Ilumatobacter coccineus YM16-304: one gene and its partner. The main gene of each other region encodes a partner of the protein of the gene in region 2 in a complex. Links are inferred from orthologs where the notes say so. Each region holds a gene or a part of one and is shown on either strand. Other genes may lie near its edges. The genes, in order: dnaX and dnaN.

What was found.
Region 1: the proteins of dnaN (region 2) and dnaX are in contact, whole or in part, in a cryo-EM structure (PDB 8GIZ), measured with the Escherichia coli proteins. The link is inferred for Ilumatobacter coccineus YM16-304 from one-to-one orthologs.

Annotation. Positions count from the first base shown.
Region 1 is NC_020520.1:4,209,190-4,217,267, forward strand. The notes cover bases 1,754-4,724. They hold dnaX (DNA polymerase III subunit gamma/tau), read right to left. Parts: upstream 4,287-4,724; coding sequence 2,220-4,286; downstream 1,754-2,219. Other genes in these bases: recR (recombination mediator RecR), read right to left, coding at 1,754-2,220; YM304_RS18625 (hypothetical protein), read left to right, coding at 4,625-4,724. Also shown: YM304_RS18605 (acetyl-CoA C-acetyltransferase), read left to right, coding at 1-63; YM304_RS18610 (phosphotransferase), read right to left, coding at 438-1,523; more of recR, read right to left, coding at 1,609-1,753; more of YM304_RS18625, read left to right, coding at 4,725-5,077; YM304_RS18630 (copper resistance CopC/CopD family protein), read left to right, coding at 5,196-7,109; YM304_RS18635 (ATP-dependent DNA ligase), read right to left, coding at 7,130-8,078. UniProt on the Escherichia coli protein: Part of the beta sliding clamp loading complex, which hydrolyzes ATP to load the beta clamp onto primed DNA to form the DNA replication pre-initiation complex.
Region 2 is NC_020520.1:394-8,408, forward strand. What follows is about bases 760-3,667. They hold dnaN (DNA polymerase III subunit beta), read left to right. Parts: upstream 760-1,614; coding sequence 1,615-2,721; downstream 2,722-3,667. Other genes in these bases: dnaA (chromosomal replication initiator protein DnaA), read left to right, coding at 760-1,245; recF (DNA replication/repair protein RecF), read left to right, coding at 2,879-3,667. In the rest of the region: more of dnaA, read left to right, coding at 1-759; more of recF, read left to right, coding at 3,668-3,967; YM304_RS00020 (hypothetical protein), read right to left, coding at 4,012-5,004; YM304_RS24950 (DciA family protein), read left to right, coding at 5,114-5,419; YM304_RS00030 (DNA gyrase/topoisomerase IV subunit B), read left to right, coding at 5,758-7,857; gyrA (DNA gyrase subunit A), read left to right, coding at 7,984-8,015. UniProt on the Escherichia coli protein: Confers DNA tethering and processivity to DNA polymerases and other proteins. Acts as a clamp, forming a ring around DNA (a reaction catalyzed by the clamp-loading complex) which diffuses in an ATP-independent manner freely and bidirectionally along dsDNA.

The DNA of each region.
Region 1 (8,078 bases), 4.2 Mb from region 2 along the record:
GGCGCTGCCGGCCTGTGTGGCGGTGGCGGCCAGGGTGACGCGATCATCCTCAAGACGGTCTGACACGACGGTCCGACACGACGGTCTGACACGACGGTCTGACGACCCGAGAGCAGGGCAAACGCGAGAATCTTTCGTTCCGTGGCGTTGATTCCACGTTGAGTGAGTAAGCTCTCTCCGTGTTCGAAAGTTCGCTCAACGTCAGTTTTTCCGCTGATTCTGATGAGATTCTGACGATCGACCTGTCTTTTGTCCCAAGTTCTTGACAAGAGCTCAGAATTTTCGTAATGTAATCGCAACAACTTGATCGCTCGACCGCCACCGTGACACACGGAGGTGATCGACAGCCTCTGAGGCATCATCGAAATGAACCGGCCCGTCCGCCCGCTACCGGTTCGTGGAGATGGTGCCTCAGTTCATTTTCGGGTGCGGTCGGCTCAGAGCACCGAGCGAGCGTCGATGTCGACGCAGTGCTCCAGGATCCGAGTGCTGTAGGCGGCGGCCAGCTCAGCACCGCGGTCGTTGCCCGTGTCGAAGCTCCCGAGGAGCGACATCGCACCCGACAGGTAGTACATCGCCGCCTCCCGATAGTGGAGCAGGCAGTCGTCCCACGAGTAGTCGACGCCCGCTGCGGTGACCGCCGCATGCCAGCGACCGAGCAGCGACTCCCAGTTCGCCGCCGCGACGTCGCGATCGATGCTCGTTCCGATGAAGTAGGCGATGTCGGCCACGCCCCGACCGCGCAGCATCAACTGGAAGTCGATCACTGCGATCCGCGACGGGTCGTCCTTGGCGAACAGGATGTTGTCGAGCCGGGTGTCGCCGTGAGCAACGGTCGCGGGCCCGCCCGCCGTGCGCTCCAGGAGTTCTTCGAACACCGGGTCGATGTCGAGGGCGAGCGCGATCGCCTCCGGCGACACGCGATCACTCCAGGCGTCCTGCAGCACCGGCAGACCAGCGCGGTAGATGCCGGGGACCGCAGCGGCGTACGCCGGCGCATTCGGATACGGCACCCAGTCCATCGACGCCAGGTCGTCGTGCTCCCACCAGTGCGCATGGAACCCGGCGAGTTCGTCGATCACCGACTCCGCTTCTGCGATCGTGGCCCCGACCACCTGATCGCCGACGTCGTAGTCGCCCGACAGGTCCTCCATCAGCAGCACGAACCGACCGTCGTCACCCCGGATCGACACGTGCGGCGTGGGCACGCGCAACGAGGTCGTCGGAGCCATCGTCTCGAAGAAGTTGAGCTCGCGTTCGTAGATGCCCAGCACGATCGCGACTTCGAGATTGGCGGGCTCCGAGCACGGCATCTTCGCGACGAGCGACGCAGGCGCCGAGCCGTCGCCGCCCGACGTCGTCAGGTGCAGGCGCGCGATCGCCCCCAAGATGCCCGTTCCCTCGCCGATGTCCGACGCACGGACCTCGTCGACCGTCGCTCCACCCAGCACATCGTCGGGCAACACCGCGGTCAGCCATTCGGCGGTGATCGAGAACGGGTCGGCCGGCACATCGATGGTCATGCCCCATCGTCGCGAGCACGCGGCGACGATGACGAGCCAGACGTCACACGTGACGGAGCGAGACGGTGCGAGCGGGTTCGCGTCGTCAGTCGTCGAGCGCGCTGCGTCGGCCTTCGAGGGCACGACCCAACGTCAGTTCGTCGGCGTACTCGAGGTCGCCACCGACCGGAAGGCCGCTCGCGATGCGCGTGACCGCGAGTCCGATCGGCTTGAGCAGCCGAGCCAGGTACATCGCCGTGACCTCGCCCTCGGTGTTCGGGTTGGTGCACAGGATGACTTCGTCGATCCCTTCGGGCCCTATGCGTGACACCAGTTCGCGGATCTTGAGCTGTTCAGGTCCGATGCCCTCGAGTGGGCTCATCGCACCGAGCAACACGTGATACCTGCCCCGGAACTCGCCGGTCTTCTCGATGGCGACGATGTCCCGTGACTCCTCGACCACGCACACGATGCTGTTGTCACGCGACTCGTCCTTACAGATCGGGCAGTAGGTGTCTTCGGCCACGTTGAAGCACCGCTCGCAGAATCGGACCTTGGCCTTGGCGACGGTGATCGCCTCGGCGAGGCGTGCCACGTCGTCGGCCGGGATCTTCAGCAGGTGGAACGCGATCCGCTGCGCCGACTTCGGTCCGACGCCCGGCAGGCGTCCGAGCTCGTCGATGAGCACCTGAACCGGCTGGGTGTAGGTGGAGGCCATCAGTAGATGTCGTCGACGAGTTCAGACCCGGGAAATGCGTCGGCCAGGCGGTCGATCGGGGTCTTCACCGTTTCGGGCGGAGCGTCGACGAGGTCGTCGAGGTCGATCTCGTCGTCGTCGGGCAACGCGGCGAGCGTCGGAACGAGTGCTTCGTCGGGGTCGGGTTCGGGACCGCTCTGTCGAGCCTGCTCGGCGATCGCTCGGCCCGACGCTGCATCGGGAACGGCACGCAGATTCGCACCGGCCGCACCCGACTCGGCTGCGCCGGCTGGAGCAGCACGCTCGGGAGCCCGTTCGGCTGGGCCTGCCCCAGCCGGATCGGGCGGCGGCGAGTCGCTCCCACCGCCGTCGCCACCGGGGCCACCACCACCGCTGTTGTCGACGAGGGTGAGGGTGACCTTGCTGCGCATGTGCTGCGACAGCGCTGTTTCGATCGCGTCACGATGCTGCTCGCACTTGGCGCGGTGCGAGTCGTTGGGCAGCCCGATCGTGAGCGTGTTGAGTCCGGCCGACACGAACACCGACGGAGCGAACAGTGCGCGGGTGATGCCGCGAAGCCCGCCCTTGATCTGGTCCCAGTCGCTCTCCTTCACCTCGCCGTTCGACACGACGGGCGCTGCCGCGTCGGGTTCGGCAGAGGCAGCCGGCGGAGCCTCCGAGGCGGCGTCGACCACGGGAATGGGCGCCGTGACGTCGTCGGCAGGCGGTGCCGACGCGGCCTCGGCCGCGGGTGCCTCCGCGGCGGGTGCGGACTCGGCGGCGGCCGGAGCCGCGGCGCCGGCGGCGGGCGTTGCGTCGGGAGCAGGAGATGGCTCGGGGGCGGTCGCCGCGGCTCGCTTGGCCCGTCCGCCCAGCGGCGCTCGGCCGGTGGCGGGATCAGCGGGCGGCTTGGTCGCCTCCGCCTGTGCCGCCGCCGACACCGGGGCTGACGGACGTGCAGCGGCACCGCCGCCCGCGGGCACGCCGTCGGCGATCTGCCGCTCGAGCTTGGCGAGCCGGGCGACGATCCCCGACAGGTCGGACGACGCCGCCTCCGACGTGAGCTGCACGATGGCCACATCGAGAAGCACTCGCGGGTCGGGCGCATGGCGCATGTCGGTGAGTGCGGTACCGAGTTGTTCGATCCCGCGGACGAGTCCGGCCGGGCCGACGCGACGCGCCAGTTCGGTGAGCGCCTCGAGGCGTTGCGACGGGAGCTGCACCAACTCGGGGGCCATCAACGAGAGGAAGCCGTTGCGCAGGAAGCCGATGAGCTCTTCGGTGAGCGTGCGCGGGTCGCGGCCACGACTGATCGCGTGAGCCGCCATGGTGAGCGCTCGGCCCGGCTCGTGCTCGATCATCGCCTCGGCGAACTCGTCGAGCGAGATGACTTCGGACGCTCCGCCGCCGGCGTTGGCCACGAGTTCGAGCGCCGACAGCGTGTCGCGCGCCGACCCGCCACCTTGAGCGAGCACCTGCTCGATCGCTTCGTCGGTGACCTCGAGACCGGCATCGCTCGCCACCCACTTGACGTGCTCGTTGAGCGTGTCGGCGGGCAGGAGGTGGAACTGCAGGTGCTGCGTGCGGCTCCGGATGGTGTCGGACATCTTCTGCGGGTCGGTCGTCGCGAGGACGAACACGACGTGCGCCGGGGGTTCTTCGAGCGTCTTGAGCAGTGCTGCTTCGGCGCCCTTGGTGAGCATGTGCACCTCGTCGAGGATGTACACCTTGTGCCGACCGGGCGTGCCGAGCGAGGCCTTCTCGATGAGATCGCGCATCGCTTCGACGCCGTTGTTGCTGGCGGCGTCGAGTTCGTGGACGTCGTAGCTGGTGCCCCGTTCCACCGACATACACGATTCGCATTCGCAGCACGGCTCGCCGTCTTGCGGGTTCTCACAGTTGAGGACCTTGGCGAGAATGCGCGCGGAGGTGGTCTTGCCGGTTCCTCGCGGTCCGGAGAACAGGTATGCCTGGCCTTCACGGCCTTCGGCGACCGACGTACGCAACGCGCGTACGACGTGGTCTTGACCCTTCAACTCGGCAAAGCGACGAGGCCGATACCGGCGATACAGCGACTGGGTGGCCATCGCCGTTCACCCTACCGATGCCATGTCACACCCCAAGACGCCACCCCACGCGACCACATTTGGCCTGGGCAAAAATCACCCCCACGCGACCACATCGAGCCTGGGCAAAAATCACCCCCACGCGACCACATCGAGCCTGGGCAAAAATCACCCCCACGCGACCACATCGAGCCTGGGCAAAAATCACCCTCACGCGACCACATTTGGCCTGGGCAGAAATCATCCCCACGCGACGACAATTGGCCTGGGCAAAAATCACCCTCACGCGACAACATTTGGCCTGGGCAGAAATGGTCGTGTGGCGGGGCGGGGGCGGGCGGCCGTTCTACAGTTCGGGCATGCGAATCACCTGGTTGCTGACGGTCGTCGCCGCGGTCGGAACCGGTGCGTGCCAGTCGAGCGGGTCCGACACCGCTGCGCTGGTCGGCGACGGGTACGTCGAAGCCATCGAGACGATCTGCGCCGACACCAACGCTCGACTCGACGCGCTCCCCTCACCTCCCGACGGCATCAGCGCCACCGACTGGGCCGACGAAGTCGCGCTCGCCTTCGGTGCCGAGTCGGAACGAACTCGCGATCTCCTCGTCGACGGTTCGCTGCGCAGCACGCATCTCGATTTCGCCACCACCACGTCCGAGCTCGCCGGGCGATACCGAGCGCTCAGCACCACGATCGTCGACGACCCGGACGGCATCGGAGCGATCAGCACCGAGATCACCGAACTCACCCTCGGCCGCAACGACCTCGCCTCCGAGCTCGGGGTGAACGGCTGTGTTCGGGACGGGTCGTGAGCGGCCACCACGGCTCCGCGCCGCCCGGTCGCGCCGGGCCGCTGCGCTGGGGCTTCGGCGCCGGAGCGGAGCGAGAGCATGCACACGTCAGGGGTCCAGGCACTAGCCTCGGCGCATCGTGAATTCCCCCTTCGTCGAGCAACGGACGGGCCGCCCCGACGGCACCGCGGAACGCTGCCGTCAGCGCGCGCCTCGGCGAGCGCTGCTCGGTCTGGTGATCGGCCTGCTGACGGCGCTCGGCCTCTCGGCCGTCGCTCCGGGCATCGCCCACGCCGAGAACTCCGTCGTCAACTCGTCGCCGGCGACCGGCGCCAGCCGCGACGTCGCTCCCGAAGAGGTCGTCATCACCTTCACCGAAGAACTCGGTGACGTGAACACGATCGATCTGTCGTGCGAAGCCGAGCAGATCCCGCTGTCGGAACCCGAGGTCGGCGACGACGGACTGCTCCTCACGGCACAGATCCTCGAACCGGTAGGGCGCGGCACGTGCGCCATCCGCTGGCAGGTCACCAACACCGACGGCGAAGCGAACGGCGAAGGCACCATCACCTTCAGCGTCACCAACGACCCCGTCGCCGAGATCGTCGACGAGTCCGACGACGGCACCGAGACCGACACCCCCGACACGACCGTCGCGCCGATCGCGACCCCCGCCACCGACACCGACGGTGACGACGAGATCGTCGTCACCGACTTCTCCACGTCGGGCGGCGGACAGGGCCCGGTGTGGCTCGGACGCCTCCTGTCGACGCTGTCGATCGCCGCGCTGTTCGGCGGCCTCGTCCTGATCACCACCGCCTGGCCGGAAGGTGTCGAGTACCTGGTCACGGTGAAGTTCCTGCGCGGCGTCTGGGTCGTGGCCCTCATCTCGACGCTGCTCTTCACGGCCGCGGCCACCGCGGCCTCCACGGGTCGCGGCCTCGGCAGCGGCTTCAGCCCGACCGCATGGATCGACCTGCTCGACGCGGGCTGGGCCGGACGCGCGGTCATCCTCCGACTCGTGTTCGTGATCGGTTCGGCGTGGGTCGCGTTCCGCCCCGATCGGGCGATCGACCCGACCACACAGATCGCCGGTCTCGGCATCCCGGCGCTCGCCGTGGCGATGACCGGCGTGACCCGCACGCTCGGCGACCTCGCCGCGATCGGCGTCCTCGTCGGCATCGTCCATGCGCTCGCCATGGCGGTCTGGCTCGGCGGCGTGATCCTGCTGGCCCGCGTCGTGCTGTCGGGCCCCGGCGAAGAAGACCTCGTCCACGCGGTCCGTGGATTCGGCCGAGTCTCGATCGTGGCCATCATCGTCACGGTCGTCAGCGGCGTGATCCAACTCATCCGCCTCGACGGCGGCGCGTTGTTCGACAGCGGCCACGGGCGGGTGCTCCTCCTCAAGTCGATCGTGGTGGCGGTCATGATCTTCCTCGCGATCACCGCTCGCCAGTTCGTGGCGCAGCGCCTCGCGCGCGCTCACGAGATGAGCGTGCCGCTCGCCGACCGGCTGCGTCGTGCGTTCGGCGCAGAAGCCGGCATCGGTGTCGTCATCCTGGCGCTGAGCTCGTGGATGCTCGCGCTGTCACCGCCGAACATCGACACCACGCCGCGCATCCCGTACAAGGTCACGACGTCGCCGACGTTCGAGGGTTCCGACCTCGACGTGCGGTTGAGTTTCACCGACGACGTCGCCGGTCTCGTCGGCATCGAAGTCGACGTCCGCGGTCCGGCCGAGGGCATCTCGAACCTCAGCCTCGTGCTCACGGCGCCGCCGAACGATCGGAACATCGGCACCATCACCCAGGCGATCCCACTCACCGGCACCGGACGCGCCGTCCGCCTCGAGGCGCAGGGTCTCCCGCTCGACATCCCGGGTGCGTGGGAGGTGCGCGTCGACGCCATCGTCGGTGGCGCTCAGGTGAGCAGCATCCCGCAGACGTTGAACATCAACAATGCCGACGGCACGCAGGTGACCACGGTGGTGACGTTCCCCGAGGCGAACATCGTCACGGTTCCCGAGAGCACCGTCGCTCCCGCCGACGGCTGACGTCTCGACAGACCGCCGCCTCAGAACAGGTCGTCGAATTTGACCGGATCGGCGACGTCGAGTTGGTCGTACGTGCACGATTCGGGCAGGCGGTCGGGCCGCCAACGCAGGAACTTGACGCCGTGGCGGAAACGCCCGCCTTCGAGCTGACCGAACGCCACCTCGGCGACGAGCCCCATCCGGATCGGCACGAACGAGAGGTCTTTGCCGGCGTTCCAGCGGCTGCCTGCCGACGGCGTGGCCGGCTTGCCGACGGCTTCGCGTTCGGCATCGGCCACCCGCTTCGCTTCCTGCCATTCGGCCCAGTCGACCCACGGATGGTCGTCGAGCGCTCCGTCGAGGCGCGGCGCGAGTTCGTCGAGGAGTTCGGTTCGCCGCTTCGCGGTGAACGCTGCGGCCACGCCGACCGAACGCAGTGAACCGTCGTCGGCATAGAGGCCGAGCAGCAGCGAACCGACGCCATTGCCGTCTTTGTGAACGCGGTAGCCGGGCACGGCGCAGTCGGCGGTGCGCTGGTGTTTGACCTTGACCAGCGACCGCTTCCCCATCTCGTAGGTGCCGTCGACCGGCTTGGCGATCACCCCGTCGAGCCCGGCCCCTTCGAAACGCCCGAACCAGTCTTCGGCCATCGCCCGATCGGTGGATGCCGGGGTGAGGCGCACGATGTCGTTCACGGCCAGCAGGTCGGTCAACCTCGATCGACGTTCGGTCATCGTGTGGTCGACGAGTGTCTCGTCGCCGACCGCCAGCACGTCGAACGCCACGAACTCAGCCGGCGTTTCGGCGGCCAGTCGGTTTATGCGGGATTCGGCCGGATGGATCCGCTGCAGCAACGCGTCGAAATCGAGTCCGTGATCGCCAGCATCGGGCACGACGATCTCGCCGTCGACGATGCATCGCTCCGGCGTCGCAGCGAGCAGCGGGCCGATGAGTTCGGGGAAGTATCGAGCGAGCGGCCGCTTGTTGCGC
Region 2 (8,015 bases):
ACCGACGCGCTCGAAGATGCCGGCGAAGGGCATCGCACGATCGAGATCGACGTCAAGGCCGGTGCCGACCACGACGAGTCGGTCCCCGACGAGCACCACGCGGCGCCGATCGACAACGCCCCGGCCGACACCGCGCACCAGAGCGACACCGCGAACACCCCGTCGAACATCCACCTCGACACCGGCCCGGCCGCACTGTCGGAGCGTGACCTCGTCCTCGAAGACGCCGGGCTCAGCAGTGACTACTCGTTCGAGACCTTCGTGAAGGGCGCGTCGAACCAGTTCGCCCTCGCCGCGGCGTTGCGGGTGGCCGAAACCCCTGCTCGCAGCTACAACCCGCTGTTCATCTACGGCGCCGCAGGGCTCGGCAAGACCCACCTGCTGTACGCGATCGGCCACTACGTCCACTCCAACTACCAGCACCACAAGGTGCGCTACGTCTCCACCGAGACGTTCATGAACGAGTACGTCGAGTCGATTCGTCAGAACACGACCAACCTGCTGCGTCAGCGATACCGCGACGTCGACGTGCTGCTGATCGACGACATCCAGTTCATCGCCAACAAGGAAGGGCTCCAGGAGGAGTTCTTCCACACGTTCAACGCGTTGCACGGTGCCAACAAACAGATCGTCATCAGCTCCGATCGCACGCCCGACAACATCCCCACGCTGGAAGAACGCCTTCGCAGCCGGTTCAAGTGGGGACTCATCACCGACATCCAGCCGCCCGACGTCGAGACCCGTCTGGCCATCCTGCGCAACAAGGCGGATCGCGAAGACGTCGACGTGCCGGCCGCGGCACTCGAGTTCATCGCCGAGAACATCTCGACCAACATCCGTGAACTCGAAGGCGCGCTCGTTCGCGTCATGGCGTTCGCCAGCCTCAGTCGCCAACCGATCACCATCGACCTCGTCCAGAGTCAGCTCGAAGATCTCCTCACGCTGAGCCAGCCGAAGATCCGCACCGACGAAGAACTCCTCCAGGAGATCGCCGACATCTTGCGCTTCGACGTCGAAGCGCTCAAGGGCAAGAGCCGGCAACGCCCGCTCGTCACCGCCCGCCAGATCGCGATGTACGTGTTCCGCGATCTCACCGACCTGAGTTACCCGGCGATCGCCCGTCTGTTCGGCGGGCGCGATCACACCACCGTGATCCACGCCAACGACAAGATCCAGCGCCTCATGAAGGAACGCAAAGAGATCTACGACCAGGTCACCGCGCTCATCTTGAAGCTCAAGGCATAGCGCCGCCGCCATGCACCAGGTCCAGCACCCGGCAACCGGCCATCGAGCGGTGATCGCCGGCGAGACCGCGCGACCGACCGCACATCTCTGCCGTGACGACAGCGGGTTCGGTCGCGTCTCACCCGGTCGAACACCCGCGCGGGGGACAACGATGGGGACGTCGGTCGGACAGCGCGCCGTCGCGCGGGGGACAACGCGCTGTCGTCCACCGAGTTACACGACTGTGAGATTCGAGCTGGGGATGACCACGTATCCCATGTGGACGCGATCAACCGCCGTACGCTGCACGTACGCGGGTTGTTCACAATCCACAGCCCCTACTACTTCTATTGTCTTTGAAACATCCATGCATGAGGAGAAGTGCCCACTGTGAAGTTTCGTTGCGAACGTGACGTCCTGGCTGATGCTGTCGGCTCCGCCGGCCGCGCCGCCACCAACCGAACCGGAACCCTGCCGGTGCTCGCCGGTGTCCGGATGGAGGTCGCCGGTGACACGCTCACGGTGACCGGCACCGACCTCGAGCTGACGATCCGACTCACCGTCGAAGTCGGCGGAGAACAAGACGGTGCTGCCGTCGTTCCCGCCCGCCTCGTCGGCGACATCGTCAAAGCCCTGCCCGCCGGCGCCGTCGAGATCTCACTCGACACGTCCGGTGACTCGGGCGAGATGTCGATCAGCGCCGGCCGCTCCCAGTTCTCGGTGCGCCCGCTGTCGCTCGACGACTACCCGGCACAGACCGAACCGAGTGGCGAAGCGGTCACCCTGTCGGCCGAGACGATGTCGGATGCACTGCGTCAGGTCGTCCGCGCCGCCTCGACCGACGATGCACGCGCCGTGCTCACCGGTGTGCTCCTCGCGTCGGAAGACGAAGGCGTCCGCATGGTCGCGACCGACTCGTACCGCCTCGCGGTGCGTGACCTGCCCGACTCGACGGTGCTCGGCTCCGGCCAGAAAGTCCTCATCCCCGGTCGTGCGCTCAACGAGTTGCAGCGCGTGATGGGCGACGTCGAAGAGCTCACCGTCCGCTTCGGCGAACGTGAAGCCACCTTCGAAGCCGGCACCACACGCCTCAGCACCCGGCTGATCGAAGGCGAGTTCCCGAACTATCGCAACCTGCTGCCCTCGAGCTACCCGAACCTGCTCACCGTCAGCAAGGCGTCGATGATGGAAGCGATCCGTCGTGTGAAGATCCTCGCTCAGGACTCCACCCCGGTGCGCCTCACCCTCGGCGGCGACACGGTGCAGCTCACCGCGATCACCCAAGACGTCGGTAACGCGGCGGAAGAGATCGACGCCAGCTACGACGGCGCCGAGATGACCGTGGCGTTCAACCCCGACTACCTCGCCGCCGGCATCGACGCGATCGACGCCGACGACGTGACGTTGGCGACGATGGACCCGATGAAGCCCGCCGTGCTCCGCGGCGCCGGCCAGGAGGACTACCTGTACCTCCTCATGCCGGTCCGCGTGCCGTGACACTCTGAGCGCTCGGAGGCCGCTCCCTCGCTTGCGCTCGCCTGCGGCTCGACCCTTCGATGGCTGGGTCTCGCGCGGGGATGTCTGGCTGGTGGTGGGGAACACTCGGGGTTGGTGGTTGCTGACGTAGCCTCGAAACACTGTGATCGTTTCTCGGTTGGAGCTCATCGACTTTCGGAATTATGTGTCGGGTGAGTTCGACCTGCTCGACGGCACCACGGCGGTCATCGGCGACAACGGGCAGGGCAAGACCAACCTGGCCGAAGCACTCGCGTACCTCGCGACGCTGTCGAGCTTTCGCGGTGCCCCCGGTGACGCGCTCGTCCGAGTGGGGGCCGACCAGGCCATCATCCGTGCCACGGTCCGTCACGACGACGGACGCGAATCGCTGATCGAGGCGGAGCTCACCGTCGTCGGCCGCAACCGCGTCCAGGTCAACAAGCAGAAGCTCAAGCGGGTCCGCGACCTGCTCGGCACCGTGCGCGTCACGGTGTTCTCGCCCGACGACCTGATCGTCGTCAAGGGGTCACCCGGCGATCGACGCCGCTTCATGGACGACACCCTCGTCGCGCTCGCCACCAAGTACGACGCCATCCGTCTCGAGATCGATCGCATCGTCAAGCAGCGCAACAGCCTGCTCAAGCAAGCCCAGAAGGCCGGGCATCGCGCCGAGAACCTGCCCGACGACATCGCGGTCACCCTCGACGTGTGGGATGCGAAGTTCGTCGAGCTCGCCGATCAGTTCGGCTACGCACGAGCAACACTCGTCGCCCGCATCACGCCGATGGTCCAAGACGCGTACGACCAACTGGCGGGGGAGTCGTCGCCGATCGAGCTGCGCTACGAGCCGGAGTGGCGCCAGATCGGTCTGCTGAAGGCGCTTACCGCGGCCCGGCCGATGGACCTGCGGCGCGGCGTGTCGACCGTCGGCCCGCACCGCGACGAACTCGCCCTGTCGATCAACGGACTGCCGTCACGAACACACGCGTCGCAGGGGGAGCAGCGCACGCTCGCGCTCGCGCTGCGACTCGCGTCGCATCGCCTGGTGACCGAGCGAACCGAATCGGCACCCGTGCTCGTCCTCGACGACGTGCTCAGCGAACTCGACGACGGCCGGGCCACCGCGCTGCTCGAACACCTTCCACCCGGCCAGGTCGTGATCACGACGGCCAGCGAACTCCCCCCGGCCGCGCAAGCCGACAGAGTGCTGCGCGTGAAGGCTGGCGAAGTCGTCACCGAATCCTGATCGCCGCGCGGTCGAGTCCACCGAGCGCTGTGCCCGGGCCGGCCTCAGTCGAGATGTACCGTGGCGCTGACGATGGCCACGCCGCCCGAGGTGCACAGCTCGAGCGCCGTGTGATGATCGCTGGTGACCGGTCGAATGGTGCGTCCGGTCGGCAGCGTCCCCGACACCACGTTGACCATGCTGATCTCCTCCTCGCTGCCGGTCGCGGCGAACGGTTGACCGTCGTGGAACAGGTGCAGCGCGAGGAACTCGTCGATCGGGTCGGCCGACGTGGCCGACCGTGACGAGCTGACCACTTGCACGTCGACGTCGACGTCGGTCGCCGCGTTGTAGCGAACGTCGACCGAACTCACCGAGGTGCCCGGCTGGAGGGGGAGGGGCGCGAGCAGGCAGTCGCGTCCGGAGCCGGGCGACCGCAACCACAGCAGGTTCTTGTAGTCGAAGCCGGCCCCGCCGTCTTCGGTGGCGGCCGGCGTGAAGTCGGCGCCGCCGACGAAGACCTCGGTCGTCGGCAGCTTCACGTAGCGATCGTCGTGGTCGTGATCGACGTAGTAGCCGTTGACGTCGACCACCACCGACACGGTCCCAGAGTTGTTGTAGATCTCGAACTCCTGGTCGACCGAGAGCTCGGTGACGACGGCGTTCGGCACCGGCGGTTGCCCGGGAGCCGGGTTGAGACTCGCCGCGGTCGGACGGTCGCCGCCGGCCCACACCGTGAGGTACGACTGCTCGGTGGCGCCCAGTGCGGTGATGTTGAGCGAGAGCGCCGATGCATCGGTCGGGATCGAACCGCTGCACGGTGTGCCGGCCTGCTGCGCGTCGATCGTGTGAGTGTCGGCCGGCCCGAGCCCGATCGAGCGCGGTCCGACCGTGTTGGGTGCCGGGCGGGTGTCGGCCAGTCGACACGGTTCGATCGGCACGAGCACGGCGCGCTCGCCCGACGACACCCCCGCCGACGCGAAGTGTTGGGTCGTGGCGCCGATGGCGGTGCCCGCGATCAACAGGGTCGTACCGGCAGCGAGCGATCTGAGCTTCATACGACGATGGTGGCAGACCCACGAGTGGCGTCGCGACCGTTTTGCCGATGCGTGTGATGCCAGCGCAGCCGTTCGATCGACCGGTTCGAGAAGGCGTTACGGTGACGGGGTGGACGATCCCGTTCCGATCACCCGATCGCTCGACAACATCATGAAGTCGCTGCGCGGCACCGATCGGATCCAGGTCGGGGGCCTGTTCAGCAAGTGGGACGACGCGGTCGGGGCGCAGATCTCGGCGCACGTCAAACCGATCAAGCTCGACAAGGGCACCCTGCTCGTCGAAGCCGACGAAGCAGCGTGGGCGACACAGGTGAAGTTCCTGAGCGACACGATCATCAGCCGACTCCACGACGTCGCACGCGTCGACATCGACCGTGTCGAAGTGCGCGTGAAGTCCGCTCGCCGCGGCCGCTGACCGCCCTGTCGACGACGTGCACGACACGTGTGCAGGTCCGATGCGCCGACATCAGTGCGCGCTGGCCGTCGCGTGACCGATTCGCGACGCGGAAACGGTTGTCCACAGTTAAATCACAGACCTGTGGTTTACCGATCGTGCCATGGCGAATGACCCATCTCCGGCACACCCCGCTGGTAGGCTGAGAGCCAATTGTTCTGGGGGTTTCCTCGCCGGTCTGACGCACCTGGCTGAGGTGTTTCCCGAGGCGACGATCGTGCCCCGAACGGGCATCCAAACAACTCCAACCCAACGCTCGCGGCCCGATGTGGCCCGAGGAGTCGACGAAGAAGGTACGAGTGTCCTCAGACACCGCAATCAACGAACTCCCGAACCCCGACGACGACGCCACCACTCCCATCCAGCGCCCTGTCGCGTCGGACGCGGACGTCGACGAGGCGGGCGATGATCCGGCCGACGTAGCGAAGGCGCCGCGCCGCAAGCCACAGGGCGACGCGGCCAAGACCACGGCCGACTACGACGCAGCCGCCATCACGGTGCTCGAAGGCCTCGACCCGGTGCGCAAGCGCCCGGGCATGTACATCGGCTCCACGGGCCTCACCGGTCTGCACCACCTGATCTGGGAAGTCGTCGACAACTCGGTCGACGAAGCCATGGCCGGCCACTGTGATCGCATCAGCATCACCCTCACCGCCGACGGCGGATGCAGCGTCGCCGACAACGGTCGCGGCATCCCGATCGATCCGTTCACCACCGGTGAACACGCCGGCAAGTCGGCTGCCGAAGTCGTGCTCACCGTGCTGCACGCCGGCGGCAAGTTCGGCGGCGACGGCTACAAGGTCTCGGGTGGTCTCCACGGCGTCGGCGTGTCGGTCGTCAACGCCCTCTCCACCAAGCTCCTCATCCAGGTCGACCGCAACGGCGATCGCTACGAGCAGACCTACGCCGACGGCGGCGCCCCGCAGAACAAGATGGAGAAGGTCGGCCCCACCCCCAAGGGTGAGCGCGCCACCGGCACCACCATCACGTTCTGGCCCGACCCGTCGATCTTCCAGGCCGAAGGCGTCGAGTTCGTGGCGCGCACCGTGCTCGAACGACTCCAGACGATGGCGTTCCTCAACAAGGGCCTCATCATCGACTTCACAGACGAGCGTCCCGAACGCGAGCAGGAGATCACGTACCAGTACAAGAACGGCCTGGTCGACTTCGTCAAGCACCTCAACGCCACCAAAGACCCGCTGTTCAGCAAGGTCTGCCAGTTCGAAGACGAAGACGACGACGGCCAGATGCTCGACGTCGCCATGCAGTGGAACACGGGCTACCACGAAGGCATCCACGGCTACGCCAACGGCATCTCCACCATCGAAGGTGGCATGCACATCGAAGGCTTCCGCTCGGCGCTCACCACCACGATCAACAAGTACGCCCGCGAGAAGAACCTCCTCAAGGAGAAGGACGCGAACCTCACCGGCGACGACGTGCGTGAAGGCCTCACGGCGATCGTGTCGGTCAAGCTGCGCGAACCGCAGTTCGAAGGCCAGACCAAGGCCAAGCTCGGCAACGTGCCCATGCGCTCGTTCGTGCAGAAGGCCACCAACGAGATGCTCGCCGAGTGGCTGCAGGAGAACCCGGCCGAAGCGAGCAAGCTGGTCAAGAAGGGTGTCGCCGCCGCGCAGGCACGAGCCGCCGCGAAGAACGCCCGCAACGCGATCCGTCGCAAGACCGCACTCTCGGGTGCCGGCATGCCCGACAAGTTGAAGGACTGCCAGTCGAAGAACGCCGACGAGTCCGAACTGTTCATCGTCGAGGGCGACTCCGCCGGCGGCACCGCGGTCGACGCTCGCCATCCGTACAGCCAGGCGATCCTCCCCATCCGCGGCAAGATCCTCAACGTCGAACGTGCCCGCATCGACAAGATGCTGAAGAACAACGAGATCCAGGCGCTCATCACCGCCATCGGGGCCGGCGTCGGCGACGAGTTCGACGTCGAGAAGGCTCGCTACCACAAGGTGATCTGCCTGGCTGACGCCGACGTCGACGGCAGCCACATCCGCACGTTGCTGCTCACGTTCTTCTTCCGCCAGATGCGCGAGATGGTCGAAGCCGGTTACTGCTACATCGCGCAGCCGCCGCTGTACTCCACCGAGGTCGGCAAGGAGAAGGTGTACCTCAAAGACGACGTCGCCAAGGCCAAGTTCCTCGAAGAGCGCCCCAACCACAAGAAGAACTTCGCCCGCCTCAAAGGCCTCGGCGAAATGGACTGGGAAGAGCTCCGCGCCACCACCATGGACCCGAACACGCGCACGCTGCTGCAGGTCAACGTCGACGAAGCCGCCCGCGCCGACGAGATCATGTCGACGCTCATGGGCGACGACGTCGCCACCCGCCGCGAGTTCATCACCACCAACGCCCGCGACGTCCAGAACTTGGATTTCTGAGTTTCGTGGTCACTCGCTTCGCTCCGTCATCGGGTGTCAGACACCGAATGACCCATCTCGCTCACGACCCCATCTCGCTCACCGGTCATTCGGTGTCTGACACCCGATGACCACACAGGACTTCTCATGACTGACACGACTGACACGACTCCTCCTTC